2 regions of the Streptococcus sp. 27098_8_82 genome follow, and region 1 is predicted to be linked to the other one. Evidence: predicted binding sites of a transcription regulator. Region 1 holds the regulator's gene; the other holds the start of a gene.
What was found. Region 1 encodes Rex, which represses fermentation and respiration genes when NADH is low (regulators of the CRP and FNR family bind a similar motif). Its sites were predicted from a motif close to TTGTGAANTANTTCACAA; they were not measured.

Region 1 (3,418 bases):
AAAAAAGAAACTGTTTTTCAAGTTTCTCAAAGAATTTTATCATCGATTTCCAGTTTGAACGATCTTAAGTATTTAACTTTGCAGGAATTGCAGACTATTTCTGGAATCGGTCCGATTAAGGCTGTGGAGCTGCAGGCCATTATCGAATTAGGACGTCGGATTAACCGAGCAGAGGTTCTGCAGAAAGAGCAGATTATGGGCAGTCAAAAATTAGCCCAGAAGATGCAGCAGGAATTGGGAGATATGAGGCAGGAGTGCTTGGTTGCTATTTATCTTAATAGTCAAAATCAAATTCTGCATCAGCAGACTATTTTTATGGGGACAGTCAGCAGAAGCATTGCTGAGCCGAGAGAAATTCTCCACTACGCTCTTAAGCATCTGGCGACATCTATCATACTGGTGCACAATCATCCATCAGGCTCAGTCATTCCCAGCAGAAACGACGATGAGGTGACCCAGCATATGAAAGAAGCGTGTGAGATGATGGGCTTGGTCCTTTTGGATCATTTGATTGTCTCTAAGGTCAGTTACTATAGCTACCGAGAGGAGACAGATATGATATAATTTGATTTACTTGAATATAAAAAACTTCTATTCATGTTGAAAAGAAGTTTATCTAGGAGTAGAGGTTTTTAAAGAATATTGACAACATAATCAAACAGAGCTAAGTCTCCTTCTCTGGAGCCAAATAAGAACTCTGGGTGCCATTGGACGCCAAGGAAAGGACTACCATCAGTAGAAGTGATGGCTTCAATAATCTTATCTCGAGGATCATAGGCAATGACTTCTAGGCCGGTCGCTAAATCCTTGATACTTTGGTGGTGGAAGGAGTTGATTTCAGATGCAGGGCCATAGATTTCATGCAGAATAGAGCCATTCTTGGTCACCATGCTTTGAGTTGTGTACTCAGCAGAGCTATCTTGCCAATGATCTTCAATATCTTGATGAAGAGTACCGCCTAGAGCTACATTATAAAGTTGGGTTCCGCGGCAGACGGTGAAAATTGGTTTATTTTGACGGCGAGCTTCCTTAATTAAAGCTAATTCAAAAATGTCCCGTTTGAGTAGATAATCATCGCTGTCAATGGTTTTCTCTTCACCATAGAATTGAGGGCATACATTCTGACCACCTGTGATAATTAATTTGTCAACAATGGAAACATACTGTTTAGCCATTTCTTCATCACCGATTGGCAAAATCATTGGAATTCCGCCAACTTCTTTAACTCCCTCAACGAATCCTGTCGCCGTATAGCTCATATAGATGAAGTGATCGTCTGGGATTTCTCTTTCATTTCCGGTTATTCCAATAATTGGTTTACTCATTGAGTGTTCAATACCCCTTTCAAATTAATGTTCATTTTTTCTCATGAAGTAGAGCAGAGTCTGCAGTTCGCTAGTCAGGTCAACGTACTGAACGACCACGTCCTTAGGTAGGGATAGATTTACTGGCGAGAAGCAGAGAATACCTTTCACACCTGCTTGAACTAAGATAGATGCAACTTCTTGGGCTTTTACGCTAGGTACAGTTAGGATGGCAGTTTGCACATTTCCTGACTGTATTTTTTCTTTGATTTGGGAAATTCCATAGATAGGAATCCCATCGCTGGTTGTGCTGCCAACTTCTGGATGGTCATCTGTGTCGAAAGCCATTACAACCTTCATTTTATTGCGCTCATGAAAACGATAGTGCAGCAGAGCCCGCCCCATGTTACCGACACCAACAATCATGACATTGGTGATAGCATTGTCGTTCAAGAGGTCAGCAAAAAAGTTCATCAATTTCTTGACGTCATAGCCAAATCCTCTGCGGCCAAGTTCACCGAAATAAGAAAAATCTCGTCTGACGGTGGCAGAGTCAATGCCAATAGCTTCAGCGATTTGCTTGGAGTTGGCTTTCTCAATCTTCTCAGCATTAAACCGTTTAAAAATACGATAGTAGAGCGACAGTCTCTTAGCTGTTGCTCGAGGAATTGTAGTATTTTTTTCAGTTTTCACAAAATCACAACCTTTCTAATTCTATTTTATAGGAAGTTTGTGAAAAAATCAACTAATTAAGGATGTTTAATGCACTAAAAAAGAAAAGAGTTAACGTTTAAGTTATGTTGCAGTTGCGAAGAGATTAGTCCTGATAGGGAGTTAAGTCTAACTGGTACATCTGGCGGTACAAGTCGCCGATTAACCCTGTAAATGGCAGCTGGTGTCCATTATAAGTGATGGAAAGTACTTTGAGAGAGTCAGGAACTGTGACGCAGCCAGAGAAGGCGAGAAGAAATTCGTCGAAGTCTTCATAGGTAAGTGTCCGTTTCACCTTATATGAGTCCAAATAGGTCAGTTCAACCATTGTTAATCCTTTCTTTGGGTTCGGTTGATCTTTTCTTCAAGTGTTCTAAGTAGAAGTCAAGCTCGTTTAAATTTTGAAGTGTCAAAACCAAAAAAGCAAAATTGCGAGAATCTTGCTTATTGTGGTGTCTTTTCAAAAATATTTCTTTCAACCAAGCTATCCATCAAGAAATAAAATTTTTGCTGGATAATGTGATGATCTTCTGATTTGAAAATATTGACCAAGCGCAGGCCTGATTTGTCAGTGATATTGATTTTGAAGCCATTCAAATCTTTATTGACGATGATTTTAAGCAAAAAACCATTTCCGCTGTTGGGAACAGATTCCAACAGACGAGAGAGTTCATAGTTGCCAACCTTGCTTTCAGCGAATGTATTGTCGCGTAAGGTGAATTTCTTGACATTTGGGTGAAGTGAATAGGTATATTCACAGTTTGCTAAGCTAACAGATGTTTGAAAGGCCATCTTATCCTCCTAAAATTTCTTTTAATTTCTTTGTAAATGATTGAATCTCTTGCAGGGTCGTTTGGTCCGAAGTACTGATTCGAATAGACTCATGCAAGCGGTTGGAATCCTTGCCATACATAGCCTGCAAGACATGACTGGGTTGTATAGCTCCGGCTGTGCAGGCTGAGCCTGTTGAAATGGAAAATCCATTTAAATCCATTTGAAGCAGAAGCAGGTCATTCTTTTGATTGGGAAATCCCAAATTGATGACATATGGCAAGCTTGGCTGACTTTCATTTAAGTAATGTTCAATGTCCGATAAGTCAGCAAGTAAGCTGTCTTTTAAGTCTTGCGCATGCGCTAGATTTTCCTCAAGATGTTCCGTGCTATCTGACAGAGCCGCCGCCATACCTGTGATAGAGATTAGATTTTCAGTTCCGGCCCGGTGTTTTTCTTCCTGGTCGCCACCGTGCATGAAATTGTCAAAATCCATCTTCTTGGCATAAAGGAATCCAACGCCTTTGGGACCATGAAATTTATGCGCTGAAGCAGATAGAAAGTCAATCCCTAGCTCTTCAGGGTAGATGGGAAGTTTACCAATTGCTTGGACAGCATCAACGTGAAAAACA
Region 2 (3,418 bases), on a different contig from region 1:
ACATACTCGTCCTCTCTTTGTACCGTATATTATATATGAATTCTTTGACGAACAAAACTATTTTGCTCAAAATCAGAAAACAATATAAAAACCCCTTTTAACCAAAGATTAAAAGGGATAGGTAAAAGACAACTTAAGAATTTTATTGGACTGGAGAGAGGTCATTTTCTATAATAACCTTAATGGCATGATGGTTCGCAGCTTGGCCGAAAACCTTGAAAGCTTCTTCAATTTCACTCAACTTAAAGTAATGAGTCACTAGCTTTTCTGGCTCAATCTTATGACTTTCCAGAGCCTTTAGCAGCTGTGGAGTAGTATTGGTAGATACCAGCCCGGTCGTCACATTGATATTTCGAATCCAGAGCCGATCTAACTCAAACTCTACAGGTTTGCCATGAACTCCACAGTTAGCAATGGTTCCATCAACGGCAATGACTTTCTGACAAAGATCAAAACTGTCTGGAATCCCTACTGCTTCAATGGCTACATCAACTCCACGTCCATCTGTCAAGTCAAAGATAGCCTGCACAGCTTTTTCAGCATTCGCTGAATTTACCTTATCTGTTGCCCCAAAGGCCATGGCCGTATCTAAACGATTCTCATCGATGTCAACCATGATAATCTTTGACGGAGAATAAAACTGAGCTGTCAGCAGAGATGCGAGACCGATTGGTCCAGAGCCAACGATAGCTACTGTACATCCAGGCTCTACTTTACCTTTTAAAACTCCTATTTCATAAGCTGTTGGCAGGATGTCTGACAGCATGACTAAGGCTTCATCTGATAAATCAGATGGTGTGTGATAGAGAGTATTATCCGCATGGGGCACACGCAGATACTCAGCTTGAGTTCCGTCAATCAAATGCCCGAAAATCCATCCGCCTTCATCTTCACAATGGGCGTAGATACCTTTCTTGCAATAGTAGCACTTGCCACAGGCACAAACACAGGAAATCAGAACCTTATCACCCTTCTTGAAATTGGTTACACTGTCACCAACTTCTTCAACAATACCGATGCCTTCATGTCCCAGAATAGTACCGCTCTTGCAGGCAGGTACGTCTCCTTTAATAATATGAAGATCAGTCCCGCAGATAGTGGTCTTTACCATACGGACAATAGCGTCTGTTGGCTTACGTACGACAGGTTTATCAACATCTATAAACTGGGCAAATCCCGGTTTAACATAAGTATAGGCTTTCATAGGATATCCTTTCTATTGTTATGTTATGATGAATGTTTTCCATTTTATTTTAACAGTTTGTGAAAAATATCTCAAGGTTTTTCTCCAAAAAAGTGGGACAAAAACCGTTTTGTCCCACCCTATTGTCTGCATGATCTTAAGCAAAATTTGCATCTTGCTCGTTTCTGCATTATAAAGTTTCTAAAGCAATCATCGTTGTCACAGCTGCGTCATAGTAATTATCTGACGGCAAACCTTGCATGAAGAGATATTTATTCTGCTGCACCAATTTGCGGAATTCCATATTGTTATTAGCCGCATAGAATACTGGAGCAGTAAAGCTGCCAGCCTGATTACTATTGAGAGCCTTCCCTTTCAGAGTGTAGCCCGCATAGATCTTTTCTTGACTGAGGAAGAAGTTTAACATCTTCTTCAGCATTTTTTGACTTTTTTCATCCTTGCTTTGAGCCAAGTTGTAAGGAAGTCGGCAAGCATTATAAGAATAATAGCCATCATTTGCAGACTCAACCGTATCAGCATCAGCTGCCCGAACTTTGTCGCCTTCAACCCAGATAAAGTCTGGTATCAAACCAGTCTTATTATCAGCGCTGATTGCTTCAAGTTTGCTAAGCATGTTATCTCGGATTGTCAGCCACTGCTTATCCTTTGTCAACTCATAGAAAGCTTGGAACTGCTGCGGCAATGTATCAGAAGTCCGCATGAGATTATAAAATTTCGATTCTGCATTTGCCCAGTTCCCAACCGTCAAAACGCCGTTGCTTTCATTATAGTTATATGCCAAGACATCTTTCAGAATAGCCTGAGCCTGAGCTTGGTATTCTTTAGCCTTGTCCGGCCACTGCTTAGCAGCCTGAATCAAAGCATAGGCAATGTAGAGATCGCCGTCTGTAGCATTGTTTTCGTCTTCATGGTTGCTCTTACCATCCTTAATCGTCTGTTTCCAAGACATGAGTTGGGTATCTTTCAGACGATGAGCTAGATAATATTGGTAGAGCTTTTCAAAATCAGCCGAACTGGCATCGCCTTGCTTAGCTGCATCCACAGCAATCACCATGCCATAACCCTGTGCCTCAGACAGCACAACATCTTCAGTCTTACTGTTTGTCGTCCTGATATAAGACAATTTGTCCTTGGTTACGACATATTCTTTAGACCATTGGCTGTATATTTTCTTTTTGATATTAGGAGTACTGCCCATGCGGGTGTACAATAGGATACCAGCCAAGACAGCCAGAATTGTCACAAACCAAATAAATCTTAATCTTGTTCTTTTCACACTTTCTCCTAACCTGCAAATCGTTTTGTTTTAACCCACTTGGTTTCTTTCCGCTTCAAAATCTTGTCCAAGATAACAGATCCTACTGCATCTAAAGAAACAACGATAAAGAGCTGAGAGTAAGTCAAATAGGACACAAGAGCCAACCAAATCTGTTTGGTAGTCGCCTGTCCAAACTGAGAAGCCAGGGCGATATTGATCTGCAAAAGATAAAGCAAAATCATCAGAAGCCAGTTAAAGAGCATCAGCTGGACGATATAGATATTCTGAGCATCAAAAGCGAAAGGAATCCGCACATCCGGGATAAAGAGCTGGGTAATCATTGCCGCTACATTGGCAAAGAAAACCAAGTCAGATAAGACAATCGCCAGATTGAACCAGAAGAAGATACAAGAATAATTAAACACTTCCAGTTTCACGCGCCAGTTACCGCCGCTGAAGAGATGCTTGAAGTTGTCAATAACCACCTCGTAATTTCCCTTAGCCCAGCGCTTACGCTGCAAGTAGTAGGACTTGAGGGTCTCAGGTTCTTGCTGGAAAGCCTCTGAGTTATAAGCCAAGGCAATCAGCTTGCCGCTCTGCATAATCTTAAAGGAAATTTCCGTGTCCTCTGTCAAGGCACCGTTTTTCCAACCACCAATACTCTTAACAAACTCCGTGTTAATCAAGAAGTTCGTACCTGGAATCCGTCCAATCTTGAAGAGATGCCACATACCTACGTGGTAAACACGCTGAGTCACAACGATTTCTTGGTTGATACAGCGAGTCAGGAAGTTCTGGTTGGCATTACGGGTCTTATTGCGTCCAAAGGAAGCAACGTGGCGTTCTGGATCTTCCAAAACTTTCTTGACTAGGAAGTAAAGAGCATTCTTTTCTGGCATAGCATCCGCATCATAGACACAGATATATTCACCCTTGGCCATCTTCAGGGCGTCATT

Region 2: the regulator Rex is predicted to act here: its motif matches at 1,262-1,279, upstream of O3627_RS10970 (zinc-dependent alcohol dehydrogenase family protein).

The regions. Positions count from the first base shown of each region.
Region 1 is NZ_JAPVYB010000001.1:588,434-591,851, forward strand. It holds gene radC (DNA repair protein RadC) at 1-564, shown strand, start outside; gene O3627_RS02880 (gamma-glutamyl-gamma-aminobutyrate hydrolase family protein) at 633-1,325, opposite strand; gene O3627_RS02885 (redox-sensing transcriptional repressor Rex) at 1,350-1,997, opposite strand; gene O3627_RS02890 (DUF4649 family protein) at 2,122-2,343, opposite strand; gene O3627_RS02895 (DUF1831 domain-containing protein) at 2,460-2,807, opposite strand; gene O3627_RS02900 (cysteine desulfurase family protein) at 2,809-3,418, opposite strand, start outside.
Region 2 is NZ_JAPVYB010000010.1:27,668-31,085, reverse strand. It holds gene O3627_RS10975 (DUF1033 family protein) at 1-4, opposite strand, end outside; gene O3627_RS10970 (zinc-dependent alcohol dehydrogenase family protein) at 143-1,204, opposite strand; gene O3627_RS10965 (glycosyl hydrolase family 8) at 1,374-2,480, opposite strand; gene O3627_RS10960 (glycosyltransferase) at 2,489-3,418, opposite strand, start outside.